One region of the Pseudochelatococcus lubricantis genome, then DNA from elsewhere that is predicted to be linked to it. Evidence: riboswitches for the same ligand, from Rfam matches in the RefSeq annotation. Region 1 holds a riboswitch; each other region holds the start of a gene.
The links. Region 1 has a riboswitch for cobalamin ahead of metE (5-methyltetrahydropteroyltriglutamate--homocysteine S-methyltransferase). Riboswitches for the same ligand answer to the same signal wherever they lie in the genome.
Positions count from the first base shown of each region.

Region 2: it holds a riboswitch for cobalamin, as region 1 does, so the genes downstream of both, cobW (cobalamin biosynthesis protein CobW) here and metE (5-methyltetrahydropteroyltriglutamate--homocysteine S-methyltransferase) in region 1, are expected to answer to the same signal.
Region 3: it holds a riboswitch for cobalamin, as region 1 does, so the genes downstream of both, ACFFJ7_RS09050 (TonB-dependent receptor plug domain-containing protein) here and metE (5-methyltetrahydropteroyltriglutamate--homocysteine S-methyltransferase) in region 1, are expected to answer to the same signal.
Region 4: it holds a riboswitch for cobalamin, as region 1 does, so the genes downstream of both, ACFFJ7_RS11065 (CbtB domain-containing protein) here and metE (5-methyltetrahydropteroyltriglutamate--homocysteine S-methyltransferase) in region 1, are expected to answer to the same signal.

Region 1 is NZ_JBHLXC010000024.1:104,801-108,165, reverse strand. It holds gene ACFFJ7_RS19690 (UPF0262 family protein) at 1-315, shown strand, start outside; gene ACFFJ7_RS19685 (arsenate reductase ArsC) at 317-763, shown strand; cobalamin riboswitch at 818-1,065, shown strand; gene metE (5-methyltetrahydropteroyltriglutamate--homocysteine S-methyltransferase) at 1,180-3,365, shown strand, end outside.
Region 2 is NZ_JBHLXC010000006.1:249,995-253,359, forward strand. It holds gene cobW (cobalamin biosynthesis protein CobW) at 26-1,078, opposite strand; cobalamin riboswitch at 1,118-1,425, opposite strand; gene cobU (bifunctional adenosylcobinamide kinase/adenosylcobinamide-phosphate guanylyltransferase) at 1,602-2,123, shown strand; gene cobO (cob(I)yrinic acid a,c-diamide adenosyltransferase) at 2,155-2,769, shown strand; gene ACFFJ7_RS11995 (cobyric acid synthase) at 2,797-3,365, shown strand, end outside.
Region 3 is NZ_JBHLXC010000002.1:1,371,380-1,374,744, forward strand. It holds gene ACFFJ7_RS09045 (DNA translocase FtsK) at 1-999, opposite strand, end outside; cobalamin riboswitch at 1,348-1,536, shown strand; gene ACFFJ7_RS09050 (TonB-dependent receptor plug domain-containing protein) at 1,670-3,365, shown strand, end outside.
Region 4 is NZ_JBHLXC010000006.1:43,113-46,477, reverse strand. It holds gene galE (UDP-glucose 4-epimerase GalE) at 1-461, shown strand, start outside; gene ACFFJ7_RS11070 (CbtA family protein) at 969-1,697, opposite strand; gene ACFFJ7_RS11065 (CbtB domain-containing protein) at 1,715-1,924, opposite strand; cobalamin riboswitch at 1,956-2,100, opposite strand; gene ACFFJ7_RS11060 (histidine phosphatase family protein) at 2,164-2,730, shown strand; gene ACFFJ7_RS11055 (TM2 domain-containing protein) at 2,947-3,252, shown strand; gene ACFFJ7_RS11050 (DUF1576 domain-containing protein) at 3,310-3,365, shown strand, end outside.

The sequences.
Region 1 (3,365 bases):
CGCATCGCGCTGGTCGACCGCAAGCTGGCGCTGGAGATACGCGAGGCGGAAGGCGCGCATGTCGTTTCGCATTTCCTGTCGCTGACGCCGTTCCGGCGCGTGATCAAGGACTACGAGCTTATCTGCGAAAGCTATTACGCCGCCATTCGCACGGCCACGCCGTCGCAGATCGAGGCCATCGACATGGGGCGGCGCGGCATGCACGACGAGGCGTCGGAGCTGCTGCGCGAACGGCTGGCGGGCAAGCTCGACGTCGATTTCGACACGGCACGCCGGCTGTTCACGCTGCTGTTCGCCTTGCACTGGAAGGGCTGACATGGCCGACGGAACGGCGGGGCGTCGCATCCAGTCCGTGCTGTTCATGTGCGCCCTGAACGCGGTGCGTTCGCCCATGGCGGAGGGCATCGCCCGCCACTATTTCGGGCGCTCGCTTTACGTCGCCTCGGCCGGCGTGCGGCCGGACGAGATCGACCCCTTCACTGTCGCTGTCATGGACGAGATCGGCATCGACCTTGCCGGCCACCGCCCCCAGTCGCTGGAGGAGCTGGAGGATACCGGCTTCGATCTCATCGTCACCCTTTCCCCCGAGGCGCATCACCGGGCGATGGAACTGACCCGAACCATGGCCGCCGCGGTGGAGTATTGGCCGACCTTCGATCCCACCGCCGTGCAGGGATCGCGCGACCAGCGCCTCGATGCCTACCGTTCCGTGCGCGACGGGCTCCGGAAACGTATCGTCGAGCGCTTCAGCAGCCAGAAGTAAAACAATGATATAAACATATCTTTATATATATGCTTGACCGCCGATCCCGATCTGTCATAGTGCGACGGTCGTGGTTCTTCGCCCTGCCGTCGGCGGCGGCGAAGCCAAGAGGGAATCCGGTGCAGGGCGTGGCCGCGGGAGCGGCCGCGATCCGATTCCGGAGCTGCACCCCGCAACTGTCGGCGGCGAGCGCCCGTCCAATTCGTGTCACTGATGGTGGCATTCTTGCCACATCCATCGGGAAGGCCGGACGGGTGCGCTGACCCGCGAGCCAGGAGACCTGCCACGATGCATGAACGTCCTCGGGCGGGGTCCCCGGTGGTCGCCTGTCGTGGCGCGTCCCCGGAGTGGACCCGGGGCGGCGTCCGCGTGCGTCCGCTCGGCCTTTTGCCCCCCATTTCAAGGGGTTATAGCCGATGTCTTTGTCTCATACGTCTTCGTCTCCCAATCCGCCTTCTGTGCCCACCGCCACCCTCGGCGTGCCGCGCATAGGCCCCCGCCGCGAGCTGAAGACGGCGCTCGAAGCCTTCTGGTCCGGCAAGATCGGGCAGGAAGCCCTGCTCGAAACCGCCGCCGGCCTGCGCGTCGCCAACTGGGCGCGCCAGCACGCGGCCGGCATCGCGCACATTCCGTCGAACGATTTTTCCCTTTACGACCAGGTTCTTGACACCGCCGTCGCCGTCGGCGCCATTCCCGCCGCCTATGGCTGGAAGGGCGGTCCGGTGTCGCTGGAAACCTACTTCGCGCTCGCCCGCGGCACCGAGGGCGACGTCGAAGCCTGCGCCGTTCACGGCCATGCGCATGGTTCGACATCCGGCTTGCCGGCTCTGGAAATGACGAAATGGTTCGACACCAACTACCACTATCTCGTCCCGGAGTTTTCGCGCGGCCAGGAGTTCGCGCTCGCCTCTACCAAGATCATCGACGAGTTTCGCGAGGCAGCGGCACTCGGATACCGCACGCGCCCGGTGCTGATCGGCCCGGTCACCTTCCTGAAGCTCGGCAAGAGCCGCGATGAAGCCTTTGATACGCTTTCGCTTTTGCCTGGCCTGCTGCCCGTCTACACGGAAATCCTGCGCCGCCTCGCCGCCCACGGCGCCGACTGGGTGCAGATCGACGAGCCAGTGCTCTCGCTCGATCTCGACGACGCGACCCGCGCCGCCATCGCCTCCGCCTATGGCATGTTCGCCCGCGCCGTGTCGGGCCTGAAGATCCAGCTCACCAGCTATTTCGGCGCGCTTGGGGACAACCGCGCGACGGCGCTGTCGCTGCCGGTCGCCGGCCTGCATCTCGATCTCGCCCGGGCGCCCGGGCAGCTCGATGCCTTGCTGGCGGAGGCGCCGGCGGGGCTGGTGCTGTCGCTCGGCGTGATCGATGGCCGTAACGTCTGGCGCGCCAACCTGCCGGCGATCCTCGACCGCATCGAGCCCGTCGCGGCAAGGCGGGGCACCGATCATCTCATCGTTTCGGCCTCCTGCTCGCTGCTGCACGTGCCGTACGACCTCACGCTTGAAACCGGCCTCGACGCGGAACTGAAGGGCTGGCTGGCTTTCGCCGCCCAGAAGCTCGACGAGTTGTCGATCCTGGGCCGTGCGCTGGCGCAGGGGCGCGATGCCGTGAAGGATGAGCTTGCCGCCTCCGCCGCTGCCGCGCGGACGCGCGCCGCGTCGGCGCGCATCCACAACCCGGCGGTCGCCACCCGCCTCGCAGCGGTGAAGCCGGAGGACACACGCCGCGCCCACCCGTTCAGCGAAAGGCGCGAGGCGCAGCGGGAGGCGCTCAATCTGCCGCGCTTCCCCACGACCACCATCGGCTCCTTCCCGCAGACGAGCGAGGTGCGCAAGGCGCGCGCCGCCCACACGCGCGGCGAACTGGACGGCGCGGGCTATGACGCCTTCCTGCGCAAGGAAACGGCGGCCACCGTCCGCTGGCAGGACGAGATCGGCCTCGACGTGCTCGTGCACGGCGAGTTCGAGCGCAACGACATGGTGCAGTATTTCGGCGAGCTGCTCGACGGCTACGCCTTCACCCGCAATGGCTGGGTGCAGAGCTACGGCTCGCGCTGCGTGCGTCCGCCCGTCATTTTCGGCGATGTCTCGCGCCCACAGCCGATGTCGGTGGAGTGGATCGCCTACGCCCAGTCGCTGACCGACAAGCCTGTGAAGGGCATGCTGACCGGCCCTGTCACCATGCTGCAATGGTCCTTCGTGCGCGACGACATCCTGCGTGCCGACGTCTGCCGCCAGATCGCGCTGGCGCTGCGCGACGAGGTGGCGGACCTGGAGGCCGCCGGAATCCGCGTTATCCAGATCGACGAGCCGGCGATTCGCGAGGGACTGCCGTTGCGCAAGGCGGACTGGAAGCATTACCTCGACTGGGCGGTGGAGAGCTTCCGGCTCACGTCGTCCGGCGTGCGGGACGAAACGCAGATCCATACGCACATGTGCTACTCGGAGTTCAACGACATCATCGACGCCATCGGGGCCATGGATGCCGACGTGATCTCCATCGAGACCTCGCGCTCGAAGATGGAACTGCTCGACGCCTTTATAACCTACCGCTATCCCAACGAAATCGGGCCGGGCGTCTATGACATCCACTC
Region 2 (3,365 bases), on a different contig from region 1:
TTCGCGGATCACTGGCGCGGGGCGCTCATGCGGCGAGGATTCGCTCGATCGCCGCGCGGTCGATGCCCTTGAGGCCGATGACGACGAGGCGCGTGCGCGGCGTTTCGTCCGCGCTCCACGGGCGGTCGAAATAGTGGTCGACACGCGGACCCGCCGCCTGCACAAGCAGGCGCAGCGGCTTGCCCTCGACGTGGGCGAAGCCCTTGAGGCGCAGGATGTTCTCGGCCTCGACAGCGGCACTGATGCGCCGCGCCAGATCTTCCGGCCGGGCGACGGCGGGCAGTTCGACAACGAAGCTGTCGAACTCGTCGTGCTCGTGGTCCGCCTCGTCGTCGTGATGCGTGCGGCGGTTTTCGATGTCGTCCTCGACGCCGAGCCCCAGTCCCAGCGCCACGGCGGCATCGACCTTGCCGTTTACGCCGGCCACGATCCTGACCGCCGGCGGCAGGTGCGGGCGCAGGGTTTCCTCGACACGGGCGCGATCCGCCTCACCGAGCAGGTCGGTCTTGGAAACGATGACAAGATCGGCGCAGGCGATCTGATCCTCGAACACTTCCTCGACGGGATCGTCGTGGTCGATGGAGGCATCGGCGGCACGCTGCGTCTCCAGCGCGGCGGGATCGGCGGCGACACGGCCTTCGGCGAGAGCGGGGCCGTCGACGACGGCGATGACGCCGTCGACCGTGACGCGCCCGCGAATCGCCGGCCACTGGAACGCCTGCACCAGCGGCTTGGGCAGCGCCAGGCCGGAGGTCTCGATCAGGATATGATCGACCTTCGGCTCCAGCGCCAGAATGCGGTCGAGAGCGGGGGCGAAGTCGTCGGCGACGGTGCAGCAGATGCAGCCGTTGGCGAGTTCGACGATGTTGTCCTGCGGGCAGTTCTCGACGCCGCAGCTGCGCAGGATTTCGCCGTCGATGCCCACATCGCCGAATTCGTTGACGACGATGGCGAGGCGGCTGCCGCCGGTCTGTTCGAGCAGGTTGCGGATGAGGGTCGTCTTGCCCGCACCGAGGAAGCCGGTGATGATGGTGCAAGGCACGCGGCCGCGAGCGGCGGAAAGGGCGGAATCAGCCATCGAAATGCGCTCCCTGTCCGGTTCTCCCGCCGGACGGTCAGAGTGAATCGGGTGACGGCAGGTCTCCTGGCTCCCGGATTCTCGCTCGTCCACCGCCTTCCCGAGTACTCAGTGGCGTGGGAGCGTGCTCCGATTTTGCGAAATCGTAACAGGCTCCGCGATTGTGTGCTTTGAGCGCTTTCCGATCGGAGAGCGCTCAACGCGGAAGAGCTATCCGGCTACAGTTGCGGGAACAGCTGCGGCATAACAAACGAAAGTCCGGCGGACGAACGTTTGCGCACCGCATTCCCTCTTAGCTTTCCCCGGCATTGCTCATGCGGGGAAAGACCGTCATACGTCATCTAGGGCCGGGGAGCGGAGCCTGTCAACGGCGCAAATTTGCGTTGGTTGCAAGCGGGTTCGGCCCTATGCTCGCGGAGAATCGGCCCGGGCGCGCCCCTCTGTTTCAGGCTCCGGCGGCTGGTTTCGGGCTGGGGCAGTTTCTTTGCGGATCGGGCAGTTTCTCTAAGGATCGGGTAGTTTCTTGGCGCACCGTTCGTCTCTTACATTCGTGCTGGGTGGCGCGCGCTCCGGCAAGAGCAGCCACGCGGAGCGGCTGATCATGGAGCAGCCCGCGCCGTGGCGCTATATCGCGACCGCGCAGGCCTACGACGAGGAGATGCATGCGCGTATCGCCGCCCATGCGGCCAGGCGGCCGGCGGGCTGGAACACCCGGGAGGCGCCGCTCGACGTCGCCGGTGCACTGGCCGCCACGCCGGAAGGCATGCCGGTGCTGGTGGACTGCCTGACTTTGTGGCTGACCAACGTCATGCTGTCGCCGGACGGACCGGATGTGGAGACGGCAAGCCAGCGGCTAGCGGAGGCGCTCGGCCGCCCGCGCGGGCCGTGGGTCGTGGTCTCCAACGAGGTAGGCCTCGGCATCGTGCCGGACAACGCCCTGGCACGCCGCTTCCGCGATGCCGCCGGACGGCTTAACCAGATGGTCGCGACGCGGGCGGATCGCGTGGTGTTCATGGTTGCTGGGCTCGCGATGCAGGTGAAATGAGTGGCGGCATGACGGATCGGACGAGGTGGGAATGACGGATATCAGCGAGGAACGGGCGCAGCGCCACAAGGCACGGATGCAGAACCGCAAGGCGGTGCAGGATGCGGAAGTCGCCGCAAAGACGGTGGAAAAGGGGCTGCTGATCGTCAACACCGGGCCCGGCAAGGGCAAGTCGACAGCGGCCTTCGGGCTGGCGCTGCGCATGCTGGGACACGGCAGGCGGGTCGGCGTGGTGCAGTTCATCAAGGGCGTGTGGCAGACGGGCGAGCGCGAGGCGTTCTCCGCGTTCGGCGAGCGCGTCGTCTGGCATACGATGGGCGAGGGCTTCACCTGGGAAACGCAGGACCTGGAGCGCGACATCACCGCCGCGCGCCGGGCGTGGGACAAGGCGCGCGAACTCATCGGCGATCCCGCGCTCAGCCTTGTCGTTCTGGATGAACTGAACATCGCGCTTCGCTACGATTATCTGGACCTCGCCGAGGTGGTCGACACGCTGCGGAACCGGCGGAACGATCTGCATGTCGTCGTGACGGGACGCAACGCCAAGCCCGAGCTGATAGCGGCTGCCGATCTGGTGACGGAGATGGGCGCCGTCAAGCACCATTTCGCCGCCGGTGTGAAGGCGCAGCCGGGAATCGAGTTCTGACGGATGGCGAGGCAGGCCCGCGCGTTGATGTTTCAGGGCACGGGGTCGGACGTGGGCAAATCGCTCATCGTTGCCGGGCTGGCGCGGGCGCTTGCCAATCGCGGACTGAGCGTGAGGCCATTCAAGCCGCAGAACATGTCGAACAATGCGGCGGTGACGGCCGACGGCGGCGAGATCGGCCGCGCGCAGGCGCTGCAGGCGCGCGCCGCCCGCGTGCCGCCGGGCGTCCACATGAATCCGGTGTTGCTGAAGCCGCAGAGCGAGACCGGCTCACAGGTCATCGTGCAGGGGCAGGTGTTCGCCAGCGCCGACGCGCGGCGCTATCAGGGGCTCAAGGCGACGTTGCTGCCTTATGTGCTCGACAGCTTCCGGCGGCTGGCGGGCGAGGCGGACATAGTGCTGGTGGAGGGGGCGGGCAGTGCTTCCGAGGTCAACCTGCGCGCGAACGACATCGCCAACATGGGCTTCGCTGCGGCCACGGAAACGCCGGTGGTGTTGATCGGCGATATCGACCGGGGTGGCGTCATCGCAAGCCTCGTCGGCACGCGGGCGGTGCTCGATCCGGCGGATGCCGCGCTGATCCGGGGCTTCATCGT
Region 3 (3,365 bases), on a different contig from region 1:
CGGCGGCGCAGCAATCGGCTCCGGCGGTTGCGGAAGAACGGCGGCGGGAACGGGCGCCGCCGGCATGTGGACGCGCGACGGGCGCCCGCGCGTGGGTGCGAAGGCGGCGATTTCGGGCGGAATGTCCCCTGCCGCCTCGATGCTCCCGTCGCCGGTAAATGCGGGCGCGGCCTGTGGATAGCCTTGCGGAAAGTTCTGCGCGGGTGCCTGGTGCACAGCCTGCGGCTGGTGCGTGGCGTACGACTCGGCAAAGTCGTAATCGTCGCCGAACACGGGCTCCCGCGCCGGGTGCGCTGCCAGCCCTTCGGCGGGCTCGCGCCCGTCACGCAGCGGGTCGGGCTTGCGGAAGCGACGTGCGAGTGCCGTGCGCAGCGTCATCAGGCCATGGATGACGGCGCCCAGCGAGACGATCCCCCAGCCCGGCTCGTCGCGGCCGTCGTCATCCGCGGCCGGCATATCGTAAGGAGACTCGGGGGACGGAGAGCGCGCGGCTTGCGCGAGGCCGAAGCCAGAGGCCGCAGAAAGCGCGAGAATGGCGGTAGCGGCATAGAAGAGCCCGACGATCACGCCGCCGATGCCGCCCGTGCCGGCCAGGCCGTGGCCGCCGAACAGCAGCGCATCGCCGACCACACCGCCAAGTCCGGACGGCAGCGGCCAGCGGGCGGTTTCCGGCAGCGCGCTCGCGACCGCCGAGGCAGCGCCCGTTCCCACCAGCCAAAGGCCGATGCGCAGCGCCGGACGCGGCAGCGGCCGCCGCCCCACGAGCCGGATGGCCCAGACCGCGCACGGCAGCAGCAGCGCGACGGAGCCGAGGCCGAATATCTGCATGATGAGATCGGCGAAGATGGCCCCCGGCATGCCCAGCATGTTGGCGACCCGCCCGTCCGTGGCGTGGGTCAGGCTCGGGTCCTCAACCGACCACGTCATCAGCGCCAGAACCGATGCACCGATGAACGCGAGCAGGAAAAGGCCGGCCAGTTCGACAGCACGCTGCACCATGAAGCGGCGCAACGCATCGGAAATATCCTCAGCGTGGGACGAGGTCCTTCGGATGGTTCGCATGTTTCGGGCAGAACTCGCAAATTGGCTTGATTCGAGCCAAGTGTAGTCCCCAGGCGGTTAAACCGGGATTAACTCTGGCGCGACGATTAACGTTAAGCCGGCGAAGCGCGATGCGAGCGAGGCGACGGTTGCGTCGCTCCTATGGCGAATGCGATCTATTTTTCGAATCATATGTCATTTTCTCCAGATATATGTCATATATGACGATATCATGCCTGTCACCGCCAGGAGAAAGGTTCCGGTGTTGACAATTGCGGCGGGTTTTTGACAGCGGTGCGTGCAAAGTGTAGCTTCATCGTGACGGTTCCTTCCGAGGATGAAAAGGGAACGCAGTGAGCGCGATGCGTGATACTGCGGCTGCCCCCGCAACTGTGAGCGGCAGGCTTGCGCCACGAGGCCACTGGATTTCGGTCCGGGAAGGCGGTGCAGGCGTCAACCGCGAGCCAGGAGACCTGCCGTCGGACGTGGTCACAGCGGACCATCGGTCGGGGTGTGCCGGTGCGGGCTTGCCGTTCTCGTCTTCGGGCGGGCGGGTGTGTCTTGTCGCGGTGACGTGCCACCTGACGTGCGCTGCCTCCGGGCCGGCGTTGCCCGAAGAGGTTCTGTCTTGTTCCCTCCCCTCCGCCTGTCGACGGCGCATGCGCTGCGCGTCGCTTTTCTGTTTTCCGTTCCGCCGGCGCTGGCGGCGCTCGCCATGCAGGCCGACCCGGTGCACGCCCGGCAGGCGGATGCAATGATGCTTGACGAGATCACGGTGACCGCGACCGCCGTACCGACGCCGGTGGCGCAGGTCGGCTCGGCGGTGACGGTCATCACGGAGCAGGAGATAGCCCGCGACCAGCGGCGCACGCTCGCGGACGCGCTCGCCACGGTTCCCGGCCTGAACATGGTGCAGACCGGTGGTCCCGGTGGGCAGGCATCCGTTTTCCTGCGCGGCACCAACGCCAACCACGTGAAGGTGCTGGTCGACGGCGTGCCGGTCAATGATCCGTCGACGCCGAATGGCGTGTTCGATTTCAGCCATCTGGCGACAGCCGACGTCGCGCGCATCGAGGTGCTGCGCGGCCCGCAGAGCGGCCTGTACGGCGCGGATGCACTCGGGGGGGTGATCAGCATCACGACGAAGGCCGGCAAGGGGCCGCCAAAGGCGGCGCTCATGCTCGAAGGCGGTTCGGCAGGCACCTTCAACCAGAGCGCGAGCCTGTCCGGCGGCGGCGAGCGGTTCGACTATTTCTTCTCCGCCGCTCACCTGCGGACGGAGGCGACGCCGGTGACGCCGCCGGAACTGGTGCCACCCGGCCAGCGCATCAACGACGACTTTTATGACAACTGGAGTTTCGCCACGCGGCTCGGCTTCGCGGTCACCGACAATTTTCGCCTGTCCGTCGTCGGCCGCTACAGCGACGCGCTGCTGAAGAACACGACCGACGGAGGTTGGCCCGGCGCTCCGAACGCCGCCCGCAGCGAACAGCGCAACCAACGCTTCGTAACCCGTGCGGAGGGCGTGTGGTCGCTGTGGGACGGGCGCATCACCAACACCTTTGGCATCGGCTACGCCAACGAGGACCGCGAGAGCACGGAGCCCGCGACCGCGTTCGGCCCCGGCAGCGTGACGGAGTATCTCGGCGAGCGGACGATCTACGACTGGCGCGCGGATGTCGTCGTCGCGCCCGATCACAAGCTCATCCTTGGGCTCCAGCACGAACGCGAACGCTTCGACGACGCCAGCCTTACGGCGTCTGCCGGCAACAGCGCGGGATTCATCGAATGGCAGGGGAAGATTTTCGACCGCCTTGCCTTCGCCGCCAACATTCGCCACGACGACAACGACGATTTCGGTGCCCACACCACCTGGCGCATCGCCCCCACCTTCACGCTGCCGGTGCTGGAAACGCGCTTGAAGGCGAGCGTCGGCACGGGGTTCAAGGCCCCTACCCTGAGCCAGCGCTTCATGGATTCGCGCCCGCTCTACAACTTCTACGGCAATCCGGATCTGCGGCCGGAGGAAAGCACCGGCTACGATATCGGCTTCGAGCAACCGCTTGCCGGAGAGCGCGTGCTGATCGGCGCCACGTATTTCCACAACGATATCGACAATCTCATCAACACCAACACGGATTTCACGTCCTACGAGAACGTGGGCAAGGCGACGACGCGGGGCGTGGAAGCCTTCGCGGCGGTGGCGCTGACGCCGGCGGTCGACCTGCGCGCGGACTATACTTTCACCCTCGCGCGTGATGACGTTGCGCGGCAGGAGCTGCTGCGCCGCCCCCGGCACAAGGCGAGCTTCACCGCGCGCTGGC
Region 4 (3,365 bases), on a different contig from region 1:
GCGTGCGCGACTATATCCACGTCATGGATCTGGCAGAAGGGCATGTTGCCGCGCTGGAGCATCTCGCGACGACGGGCCGTTTCATCGCCGCGAATCTGGGCACGGGGTATGGCCTCAGCGTGCTGGAAGTCGTGCATGCTTTCGAGCGCGCGAGCAACAGGCACATTCCGCTTCGCTTCGTGGCGCGGCGGCAAGGGGACGTCGCTGAATGCTACGCCGATCCCGCTTTCGCCAACCGCCTGCTGGGCTGGAAGGCCGAGCGCGACATCGACAGGATGTGCGCGGATGCATGGCGCTGGCAGAGCCTCAACCCTCTAGGCTACGCCAGCGAAACCGCCGGCGCCATGTCATCGCCGCTGTCATCCCCACACCTGCGGCCGCGAGCCCGCCGAACGCCATCAGTGTCGGCGGGTGCACGGTCATCTGCGCCCACCGCGGGCGGATCACATCCGCAGTGTTGAAGGTATCGGCGCTGTAGGAGCATACCTCAAGGGCGCCGGCAAGCAGCAGGTCTCGATCGACCCGCTCGCCCAGGGCGCGAGTCGCGGCATCCATGTCGGGCATGGCCCGCATGCGGACCAGAAGATCCTTGGCCGCGGCGAGATAGGCGTGCGAGCATTCGTTGAACGGGCTCTCCTCGTCGGCGACGCTGCCCGGCGCCAGCCCCCACAGGCAGAACGCATGCTGGATCCGGGCGTAGTTCAGCACGCGCCAGAACGTCTCGTCGGCCAGCGGCTTGCGTGCCGCCCGGGCGACGATAGCGCGACGATGGGCATCGAGGATGGCCATCTCGCCATGGGAAATGCCAGCGATGGCGATTCCATCGGTCGGCCCGGCGGTCCTGCGGTGCGCCAGCGCGGGCGGGGCGGCAGCGAGGAGCGGAAGCCACGCAGCCAGAAGCGCCACAGCCAGACGGCGACACGGCCGGAGCCGCCGCGCCGCCATGCGGTTTGCAGCGGCGCCGGCTTTCATCCGCTGCGGCTCGCTGCGGACGTCTGCCGGCTGGACAGAAGGCCAAAGGCGACACCCAGCGTCGTCCACAGCACCACCTGCAGGCCGATGGTGGCGACGCGGAAATCCCACAGCACGGCGGGCGCGAATTCGGCCGGCACCTCGTTGATGGTCGGCATGACGAACATCGCCAGGGCCATGGCCACCACATAAACGCCGCCGCCGATGAGCGCGGCGTTCCACGTGCCGTACTGCGCCACGAGGCGGCGGCCGATGGCGAGAGCAGCGAGAGCGGCGACGACCGACAGCAGGATGAGTGTGAAGTAGAGCCCGGTGCGGATGTCGATGGTGTCCGGGCTGCCCACGGCCGGCGGGTTTGCCGGATATTTGATCTGGGGAACCAGCACGAGGGAGATGAAGCCGGCAACGGCGAGGAAGGCCGCCGTGCCGCGCGGACCGATCCGTCCGAGCCTGCCCTGCGCATAGGCGAAGGCCAGCCCGAAAATGCCGCCGAGCGCGGCGCCGAACACCGCAAGCGCCGTCAACAGGCCGAGTGTGCTTTGCACCAGCCGGCTGACGACCTCCGGCTCGTCGCCGGACGCTCCGCCGGCGGCGGCGGCCGCGCTCTCCTCAATGGCGATGGCCGCGTCCACCGGCGGCTCGCCGACGAGATACGCGAAAACGAAACCAAGCACACCCGCCAGAAGACCGACGAGCATGCCCCGCACCAGCAGGGTTCTGACCATGATGTCGACTCCGGGCGTCAGTGGCAGGGAAAGCCGAGGAGGTGTCGGCCGTCATGCACAAACTCGTGGATGAACTCGCCCTGGAACAGCGCCACCGCGCCCTGCTCCGCGCCGATGAAATAGATGGCCAGCAGCGACAGCAGGCCGGCAAAGACCGCCCAGGGCAGAATTTCGCTGACGGGAATCACCGCCGGTTTGGCGGACGGAAAATGTGTAAAATCGGTCATCGTAGCTCCTCTGGGATGGCGCGTCCCGATCGGGTTCAGATCATGCCGGAACGGGGTCTGACTTCCGGTCGCGCAATACGCGCGGCCGGTCACAGTGGCGCGACCATGCCGGATTTCCACCGACTTCCCGTTCCCAGCGATACCGGATAATGACCTTCCCTCATGCTCAAGTCAACGAAACCCGCGCCCGCCTGATGTATATGAAACCGGGCGGTGCGCCTGCCTCGGAATGCCGGACCATGACCACACGCCTCACCCTGCTCTGCCACGCCGCCACAGCCGCGACACGCGCTGGCCGTTTCCCCATGGACGAGGAGCTGGAAACGGCAGCGGAAACCCTTGCAGCAACACTCGCCGGGCGCCTGCCGCGCGCCGATCGTGCGCTGTCCGGCCAGGAGCGGCGCACCAGGCAGACCGCGGCCGCGCTCGGGCTCGACGCCGAGGCGATTGCCGGGCTCGACGACTGCGACTTCGGGCTCTGGCGCGGCCGCAGCATCGCCGGGATCGCGGCCGAGACACCGGCGGCGGTGGCCGCCTGGCTCGGCGATCCGGACGACGCCCCCCACGGCGGCGAATCGGTCTCGGCCCTGATCCGCCGTGTCGGCGCGTGGCTGGATGCGGCCTGCACGGGGGGGAGTGTCATCGCCGTCACCCATCCGGCAGTGGCCCGCGCGGCGGCGCTGCATGCACTCGGCGCGCCGGCCGCCTGCTTCTGGCGGCTCGACGCCGGGCCGTTGTCGGTCACCGACCTGCGGCACGACGGCCGCCGATGGACGCTGCGGGCGTTACCGCTCGCGCTTCTCTGAAGCGAAGCGATAGACCATTGCTACGTTTCAGCGAAACGTAGAAATGGTCGAGAGGCTGACCGACGTTTGAAAAGCACGCGCCACGATGCCGGGGAAAGCCGCTGCATTCAACAGCGTTTTAACGCTCGTCCGGCGACGTTTCTCGGGTAGAAGGTCCCTCGGGGAGCGCCCGCCATGCTATTGTGCGGACGATTCCATATGGTTCAGGAATATCTCATGTCACTCAGCCCGCAAGACCGCCTCGTCGTTGAAATGCAAGTTCAAAACGAGGGGCCGAACCTCATCGTCGCCTACCTGCTGTGGTTCTTCCTCGGCTTGCTATCCGCGCACAGGTTTTACCTCGGCCGCCCAAAAAGCGCGATCCTGCAGATCGTCCTGAATATTTGCATCATCGGGTTGTTGTGGACGCTCTTCGACGTTTTTCTGATAAGCGGCATGGCAAGGGAGAAGCGGGAGCAGTTGCGCCAGAAATACACCCGGCAGGCTGCGGCGCATGGCGGGAGCCTGACCGCATCGCAGTAGATCGGACGTCAGGCCGGCGTGGAGGGGATCGTGACAGCATTCCAGGGGCAACCGATCATGAATGCGAGGCAAACAGGCGGCGACATGGAGCCGGGGTCGCAAACCGATGCCGC